Regions from separate parts of the Luteimonas composti genome, predicted to be linked through region 2. Evidence: riboswitches for the same ligand, from Rfam matches in the RefSeq annotation. Region 2 holds a riboswitch; the other holds the start of a gene.
What was found. A riboswitch is a leader RNA that binds a small molecule or an ion and turns the genes downstream of it on or off. The one in region 2 is predicted to bind cobalamin.

Region 1 (4,320 bases), 290 kb from region 2:
GCGAGCAGGGGCGGCAGCGCGACCTCCACCCCCGCATCGCACGCCGCCAGCTGCGGCGCGGTCGCGGCCGGCAGCGCGAACGGATTGACGTCGGCATAGTCGGGTTGCGGCACGCTCGCGGCCCGCAGCGCCAGCGCGTCCTCGTTGCGCCAGCCATCGGCCGTGCGCTCGCAGCCGCTGGCGACCGGCTTCATGCCGACCGCGCGCAGGCCCCGCGCACGCAGCGCGTGCAGCAGGGCCACCGACGCGAAGGTCTTGCCCACGCCGGTGTCGGTACCGGTGATGAACCAGGCGGTGCTCACGGGCGGTCCCGTTGCAGCGCCAGCCGCTGGCGTTCGCGCCGCACGTGGTACCACGGCATCCACAGCCCGAGCGTGGCGTAGCACCACATCGGCAGTCCGGCCAGCACGCGCAGCGGGCCCCGCAGCGCCGGATCGCGCCAGTACAGCAGCAGTGCCAGCACCAGGGCGGCCAGCGACACACCGGCGAGGATCGCGTGCGAGCCTACCTCGGTGCGCAGCAGGTGGCGCTCGTTGGCGTCCAGGCCCAGCGCGTCCGCCAGCTGCAACGCATGCGCGTTGAGCCGCCACAGCAGCCAGGCCAGCATGCCGAAACCGAGGCTGTAGACCAGGAAGGTGGCCTGCAGGTCGCGCATCGCGCGCCGGGGGTCGAAACCGAGTTCGCTGGGCAGCCAGCCCCCGGTGAGCAGCGACAGGAAGCTCGAGGCCACCATCCGCAGCGGATACACGTACACCATCACCGCCAGCACCAGCGCCAGGCTGAGCACGGTGGCGGTGGCGTCTTCCAGCCCGAGCCGCCGGCTCCAGCGGTTGTGCGCGGCCCAGAACATCATCAGCACCGCGAAACAGGCGATGAAGGTGGGCACCCTGCGCAGCGCGTCGATCAGTTCTGCGGCGGTCTGCGGCAGGTCGCTGGTGACGATCACCAGCAGGGTGATCGAGAAGGCGAAGGCCGCGTCGACGAAGGTTTCCAGCCGCGTGACCTGCGCGCCGCGCAGCCGGAATCCGGCCGCATCGCGCGGGAGCTGCTGCATCTGGTCCATCCACCCTCCGGGAGCGCGCGGGGCGCGCTGCTACACTGCCCCGATGTTCACTGCAGCCAGTGTAAGCGGCGACAAGCCGCAGCAGTATGCCCAGCTCGCCGAACAGGCGCGTGCCCTGCTGCACGGCGAACCAGACCGCATCGCCAACGCCGCCAACCTGTCCGCGCTGGTCTACCACGCACTGCCGCGGCTTAACTGGGTGGGCTTCTACTTCTTCGACGGCACCGAACTGGTGGTCGGACCCTTCCAGGGCCTGCCCGCCTGCGTGCGGATCCCGCTGGACCGGGGCGTTTGCGGCGCGGCCGCCAGCAGCCGCCAGACCCAGCGCGTGGAGGACGTGCATGCCTTCCCCGGCCATATCGCCTGCGACGCCGCGTCCCGCTCGGAGCTGGTGGTGCCGCTGGTGAAGGACGGCGCGCTGGTCGGCGTGTTCGACCTGGACAGTCCGGACCCGGCGCGTTTCGACGTTCAGGACCAGGAGGGGCTGGAAGCCATCGCCCGCATCTACGTCCAATCGCTGCCATGAATGCACCGTTGAAGATGCGCAACATCGGTCCGAAATCCGCCGCCTGGCTGCGCCAGGTCGGCCTTCGAACCAGCGAGGACCTGATCGCCGCCGGGCCGGTGGACGCCTTCATGCGCGTCAAGCGCGCCGGCTTCAAGCCCAGCCTGAACATGCTCTACGCGCTGGAAGGCGCGATGCAGGACTGCCACTGGCAGGACGTGCCCGAGGCGCGGCGCGCCGAACTGGTGGCCGCGGTCGAAGCGGCCACCGCCGAGCTGCCCGCCCCGCGCGGCCGTCCGGCGGCGGCGCCGGTCACCACCACCCACCACCAGGACGAAGGCCCGGCCGCCTCGTTCGGCTTCCTCGACGAGCCCACGGGCGACGAGCGCGACTGACGCTTCGCGGGTTGGACAACCGGTCCACCCCCGCCTGCCCGCGCTCCCGTACAATGCCGCCTGCTCCAGGGTGGCCCGCGGACGTTCGTCCAAGGGCTGAAACGGGAAGCCGGTGACGCCGGCGTCGCTTGCGACGCGGCCATTCCGGCACTGCCCCCGCAACGGTAAGCGAGTACGACCGCCGCATCCGCCACTGTGCTCCGGCACGGGAAGGCGCGGCGGTCGAGGCCTAGGCCTCGGCTCGCGAGTCCGGAGACCGGCCCCGGGGTCCACAGGTTGCGATGCGGAGGGCGTCGCGGCGTGCCGTACGCCGCCGCGTGCCGTCCGCCTGCTCCCTCCCTCGCGACTCCACGCCAGCAAGGCGCGCGGGGCGCGCGATGGAGCTTCTTGAAATGTCGAACCCGAACCTGATCCGCCTGTCCGTGGCCGCCGTGCTGGCCGCGTCCCCGCCTGCCGTCGCGACGCCGCAGGCCACCGATCTCGACGAGGTGCTGGTGACCGGCACCCGCACCGAGGTGCGGCTGGCCGAAAGCCTGCTGCCGGCCGAGGTGCTCGACCGCGACCAGATCGAACGCAGCCAGGCGCGCGACCTGATCGAGCTGCTGCGCGGCCGTGCCGGCGTCGACGTGGGCAACACCGGCGGACGCGGCAAGCTCAGCAGCCTGTACCTGCGCGGCGCCGAATCCGACCACGTGCTGGTGCTGGTGGACGGCATCAAGATGAACTCCGCCACCGCCGGCATGGCTGCGTTCCAGGACCTGCCGCTGGCGCAGATCGAGCGCATCGAGATCATCCGCGGCCCGCGGTCGAGCCTGTACGGCTCCGAGGCGATCGGCGGCGTGGTGCAGGTGTTCACGCGCCGCGCGCAGGCGCGCGGGCTGTCGCCGCAGTTCACCGTGGGCGCGGGCAGCCACGGCGCGCGCGAGGCCAGCGCCGGCTTCGACCTGCGCGGCGAGCGCGGCTGGCTGGGCGTGCATGGCGCCTACGATTCCACCGATGGCTTCAATGCCTGCCGCGGCTCGGGCGCGCTGTTCCAGGGCTGTTTCGCCGACGAACCCGACGACGACGGCTACCGCAACGTGTCGATCGGCCTGCGCGGCGGCGCGCAGCTGGGCGAGGCGACGGAGCTCGACGGCAGTTTCCTGCAGGCCGATGGCGAGAACGCCTTCGACGGTTCCTGGACCAACCGCTCCCGCGTCCGCCAGCAGGTCTCGGGCCTGCGCCTGCGCCACGCCCCACGCCAGGGCCGGCTTGAGCTCAGCGCGGCGCTGGGGCGCAACCAGGACCGCTCCGACGACTACCAGGGCCAGGAACTGCGCAGCGCCTTCCTCACCCGTCGCGACAGCGCCTCCCTGCAGGCCGACCTGGAGTTGCGCGCCGGCCACCTGCTCACCACCGGCATCGACCACCAGCGCGACCGCGTCGACAGCCTCATGCCCTATACCGTCGACGCGCGCGACAACACCGGCGTCTTCGTCGGCTACGACGGCAAGCTCGGCGCGCAGCGGCTGCAGGCCAGCGTGCGCAACGACGACAACGCGCAGTTCGGCAACCACCTCACCGGCAGCCTGGGCTGGGGCACGACGCTGGCCAGCGGCCTGCGCCTGTCGGCCAACGCGGCCACCGGGTTCAAGGCGCCCACGTTCAACGATCTTTACTACCCCGGCTCGGAAAGCCCGTGGCTGCAGCCGGAGACCTCGCGCAGCCTCAACCTCGGCCTGTCGCGCGCCACCGCCAGCCACCGCTGGTCGCTGGACGTGTTCGAAAGCCGCATCGACGACCTGATTGTGTTCGTCTACCCGCCGCCGGACTTCCTCGGGGTGGGGAGCAATATCGACCAGGCGCGCATCCGCGGGGCCGAGTTCGGCTTCGATACCACGCTGGCCGGGATCGATGTGTCGCTGCAGCTCAGCCATGCGGATCCGCGCGACCGCAGCGGCGGCGCCAACCACGACCGGGTGCTCGCGCGGCGCGCGCGCAATACCGGCCGGATCGGGCTCGACCGCGAATTCGGCCCGCTGCGCGCCGGCATCACCGTCAACGGCGCCGGCGCGCGCTACGACGATGCCGCCAACAGCGTCCGCCTCGGCGGCCATGCCACCACCGACCTGCGCCTGGAGTACGCCTTCCACCGCGACTGGACCCTGCTCGCGCGCGCCAGCAACGTGTTCGACCGCGAATACGAGACCGTGGCCTGGTACTACCAGCCCGGCCGCGAGTACCAGCTGACGCTGCGCTGGCGGCCGGCAGTGCGCTGACCGCTCGCCGCGCACGGCAGGCGCGGACGCCTCTGGTGCGTCCGCGCTTTTCTTCAGTGCAACAGGCCCTGCACCGGCGGCAGCGCCGATGCCGCCGCG
Region 2 (4,320 bases):
GCGCCCTGCCCTGGCGCAGCTCCGACCACGATCCGCTGCTGGTCGGCCTGGACCTCTGAGACCTGGCGCATGCTCGCCTGGCCTGCGCAGGGCCGCGGGTATCATTCGGCCATGCCCTCGCATCCCGACATGCCCGCCGAAGGCGGCAGCCTGCTGCTCCCCGGCCCCGCCGGCGCGCTGGAGGTGGCCGTCGATCCGCCCGAGGGCGACGCCCCCGCCCTGCCGCTGGTGGCCATCGTCTGCCATCCGCTCCCGACCGAGGGCGGCACCATGCACAACAAGGTGGTGACCATGGCCGCGCGCGCCCTGCGCGAGTCGGGCGCCACCACGGTGCGCTTCAACTTCCGCGGCACCGGCCAGTCGCAAGGCGAGTTCGACAACGGCGACGGCGAGCTGGACGACCTGCGCGCGATCGCGGCCTGGGTGCGCGCGCAGCGGCCCGGCCATGCGCTGTGGCTGGCTGGCTTCAGCTTCGGCGCCTATGTCTCGCTGCGCGCGGCGGCCGAACTGCAGCCGGGGCTGCTGATCTCGATCGCGCCGCCGGCGGGGCGCTGGGACTTCCAGGCCATCGACCTGCCCACCATGCCCTGGCTGGTGATCCAGGGCGAGGCCGACGAGATCGTCGATCCGCAGGCGGTGTACGACTGGCTGGAGCGCAGCGGCGCCCAGGCCGAACTGGTGCGCATGCCCGACACCAGCCACTTCTTCCACCGCAAGCTGATCGACCTGCGCGGCGCGATCCGCCACGGCGTACGCGCCTACCTGCCGCCCGCCGATGTCTGAGCCGGACGCGGCACCGCCGTCGGCGCGCTACCTGGCCGGCGTCGAACGCGGCGAGTGGGGCGATGATCCCGCCCAGCGCGAGGCGCTGCGGGCGCTGGACCGCATCCACGCGGCACTGCTGCAGCCGGAGCCGCGGGGCATGTTCGCGCGCCTGCTCGGCCAGCGCGCCGAGGTGCCGCAGGGCCTGTACCTGTGGGGTGGCGTGGGCCGCGGCAAGACCTTCCTGGTCGATCTGTTCTACGCCGGCCTGCCCCTGCCCGAGGTCCGCGGCGCCAGCCTGGCCAGCGGCGCGCTGCCGCAGCGCGCCCCCGCGCGCGGCCCCGCCGGCAAGCGCCGCACCCACTTCCACCGCTTCATGCGCAGCGTGCACGCGCAGCTGCGCGCCCACGGCGGCGAGCGCGACCCGCTGGCGACGATCGTGCACGACTGGCGCCGGCAGATGCGCGTGCTGGTGCTGGACGAGTTCTTCGTCAACGACATCGGCGACGCGATGATCCTGGCGCGGCTGCTCGAGCGCATGTTCGCCGAGGGCATCGTGCTGGTGACCACCTCCAACGTCGACCCGCCCGACCTGTACCGGGACGGCCTGCAGCGCGCGCGCTTCCTGCCGGCGATCGAGCTGCTGCAGCGCCACTGCCAGGTCGTGTACCTGGACAGCGACACCGACTACCGGCTGCGTGCGCTGACCCGCTCGCCGGTGTACCGCGCGCCGCTGGACGCGCAGTCCGACGCCTGGCTGGACACGCGCTGGCGCGAACTCGGCGGCGACGATGCGCATCGCGACGCCGGCATCGAGATCGACGGTCGCCGCATCCCGGTGCGCGCGCGCTGCAAGGACATGGCCTGGTTCGATTTCGCGGCCCTGTGCGAAGGCCCGCGCGGCACGACCGACTACATCGAGATCGCGCGCGAGTTCCATACCCTGCTGCTGGGCGGCATCCCGGTGTTCGACGAGTCCCGCAACGACGCGGCGCGGCGGTTCGTGCACCTGGTCGACGAGCTCTACGACAGCCAGGTCAACCTGGTCTGTACCGCCGCCGCGCCCGCGCATGCGCTGTACGCGGGCGAGCGGCTGGCGGGCGCGTTCGAGCGCACCGCCTCGCGCCTGGTCGAGATGCAGGGCGCGGAGTACCTGGCGGCCGAGCACCGCGGCGGCTGAGGGCGCCGGACGGCCGGATCCGCGCCCGCGCGAAGGACATCCGCGGGCGCATGGCGCCGACGTCAGGCCGGCGGCGCAGGCCACTACATTTTCGGTTGACCGCACCCGGGGACCCCACTATCTTGTGGCCGTCGGTTCTCCGCGCCTGGCGCGGGGATGAAAAGGGAAGCCCGGTGACGCCCGTCCATCGCGACGCGGCCAGTCCGGCACTGCCCCGCAGCGGTAACCGGGAACGAACCCGCCACCAGCACTGGAGCCTGCGCTCCGGGAAGCGGCGGGGGAGGTGGACGCCCCAGGCGTTCCGGACCCGGGAGTCCGAAGACCTGCCGACAGCCGCGCGCATGCACGCCGCGCGGTGCCGGCCGCGGAATCTCCGGGGGGAGATGGCTGGTGGAGCAGTCCGGGCCGCGCCCTGCGCCGTCCCGGGTTCTGCGACGCCGCTTGTCCACCCTGCCTCCAACGCCACGCCCGCCTGCGAGGGACAGGCCGGTCGTGCGACACCGCGGAGGACGCATGCCCCAGATCCACGACACCCCAGACACCGTCGCCACCGCCAGCGCGGGCCGGAACCGGGCGACGACGCCCGGCGAGCCCGCCGATGCCGCCCGCGCGCCATCGGACGGCGCCGACGGCGGCGACACGATCCCCACCCCGCGGGCCGACGCCACGCCCGGGGCCGACGCGGCCACCGGCCAGTGCGTCGACACCTGGATCACCAAGGAAGCCGGCAACCGCCGCATGCCGTTCGACCGCGCCCGGCTTGAGCGTGCCATCGACCGCGTCCATGCCGAGTTCCCCGCGCTCGACGTCACCGACTACAAGCGCAGCGTGCTGGGCTTCGTCGAGCGCAAGGAGGCGCTCAGCGCCGACGACCTCACCGACCACCTGATCCGCGAGGCCGAGGCCCGGGTCGACGTGGCCGCGCCGGAATGGGAGCTGTTCGCCGCGCGCCTGTACCTGCACCGGCTGTACAAGCGCGCCAGCCGCAACCGCTTCTACGACGTCGAGCAGAAGTACGGCTCCTACGTCGGCCTGCAGGAATCGCTGGCCGACCGCAACATCTATTCCAACGACATCCTGCGCGCCTACTCCAAGGAGGAGCTGCAGGACGCCGCGCGCATGATCGATCCGGATCGCGACCGGCTGTTCGCGTACAACGGCCTGTACCTGCTGGCCACGCGCTACCTGGCCACCGACCACGCGCGCAATGTCTACGAGCTGCCGCAGGAGCGCTGGCTGACCATCGCCCTGTACCTGATGCAGGACGAACGCCCGCGCGAGCGCCGCATGCAGCTGGTGGGCGAGGCCTACTGGGCGCTCTCGAACCTGTTCATGACGGTGGCCACGCCGACCCTGCAGAACGCGGGCAAGGTGGGCGGCCAGCTGTCGAGCTGCTTCATCGACACCGTCGACGATTCGCTGCAGGGCATCTACGACTCCAACACCGACATCGCCCGCGTGTCCAAGGGCGGCGGCGGCGTGGGCGCCTACCTCGGCTACGTGCGCGCCGCCGGCGCGCCGATCCGCGGCGTGCCCAACTCCTCCGGCGGCGTGGTGCCGTGGATCAAGCAGCTCAACAACACCGCGGTGTCGGTGGACCAGCTCGGCCAGCGCAAGGGCGCGGTGGCGGTGTACCTGGACATCTGGCACCGCGACATCGAGGCCTTCCTCGACCTGCGCCTCAACAACGGCGACCAGCGCCTGCGCGCGCACGACGTGTTCACCTCGGTCTGCATCCCCGACCTGTTCATGGAGGCGGTGGAGCGCCGCGGCGACTGGTACCTGTTCTGCCCGTACGAGGTGAAGCGGGTGAAGGGCTGGTACCTGCAGGACTTCTACGACGAAACGCGGGGCGCGGGCAGCTTCCGGGCAAGGTACGAGGAAGTCGTCGCCGACGAACGCATCCCGCGCAGGACCGTCAAGGCGATCGACCTGTTCAAGCGGATCATGGTCTCGCAGCTGGAGACCGGCAACCCGTTCATGTTCTACCGAGACGAGGTCAACCGGAAGAACCCGAACAGGCACGCCGGCATGGTGTACTCGTCAAACCTGTGCACCGAGATCCTGCAGAACATGAGCCCGACCCGGCTCATGCAGGAAATCATCTCCGGCAACCAGATCGTGACCACGAAGCAGGCCGGCGATTTCGTGGTCTGCAACCTGTCCTCGATCAACCTCGGCCGCGCCGTCGTCCCGCAGGATGGCCAGGGCGACCTGATCACCGACGTTCTGGAGCGGCTGATTCCGATCCAGGTGCGCATGCTCGACAACGTGATCGAGCTCAACGCGCTCCCGGTGCCGCAGGCGACCATCACCAACCGCAAGTACCGCGCGATCGGGCTGGGCACGTTCGGCTGGCACCACCTGCTGGCGCTCAA

Region 1: linked by a shared signal. The riboswitch ahead of ACFQ2D_RS06355 (TonB-dependent receptor domain-containing protein) and the one ahead of ACFQ2D_RS05125 (ribonucleoside-diphosphate reductase subunit alpha) in region 2 are both predicted to bind cobalamin.

The regions. Positions count from the first base shown of each region.
Region 1 is NZ_JBHTKU010000002.1:379,933-384,252, reverse strand. Features, by position in the region: gene bioD (dethiobiotin synthase) at 1-302, opposite strand, end outside; gene ACFQ2D_RS06370 (TMEM175 family protein) at 299-1,063, opposite strand; gene ACFQ2D_RS06365 (GAF domain-containing protein) at 1,107-1,589, shown strand; gene ACFQ2D_RS06360 (TfoX/Sxy family protein) at 1,586-1,963, shown strand; cobalamin riboswitch at 2,015-2,242, shown strand; gene ACFQ2D_RS06355 (TonB-dependent receptor domain-containing protein) at 2,356-4,221, shown strand; gene ACFQ2D_RS06350 (hypothetical protein) at 4,275-4,320, opposite strand, start outside.
Region 2 is NZ_JBHTKU010000002.1:94,594-98,913, reverse strand. Features, by position in the region: gene ACFQ2D_RS05140 (ExeM/NucH family extracellular endonuclease) at 1-59, shown strand, start outside; gene ACFQ2D_RS05135 (alpha/beta hydrolase) at 112-783, shown strand; gene zapE (cell division protein ZapE) at 776-1,942, shown strand; cobalamin riboswitch at 2,058-2,287, shown strand; gene ACFQ2D_RS05125 (ribonucleoside-diphosphate reductase subunit alpha) at 2,456-4,320, shown strand, end outside.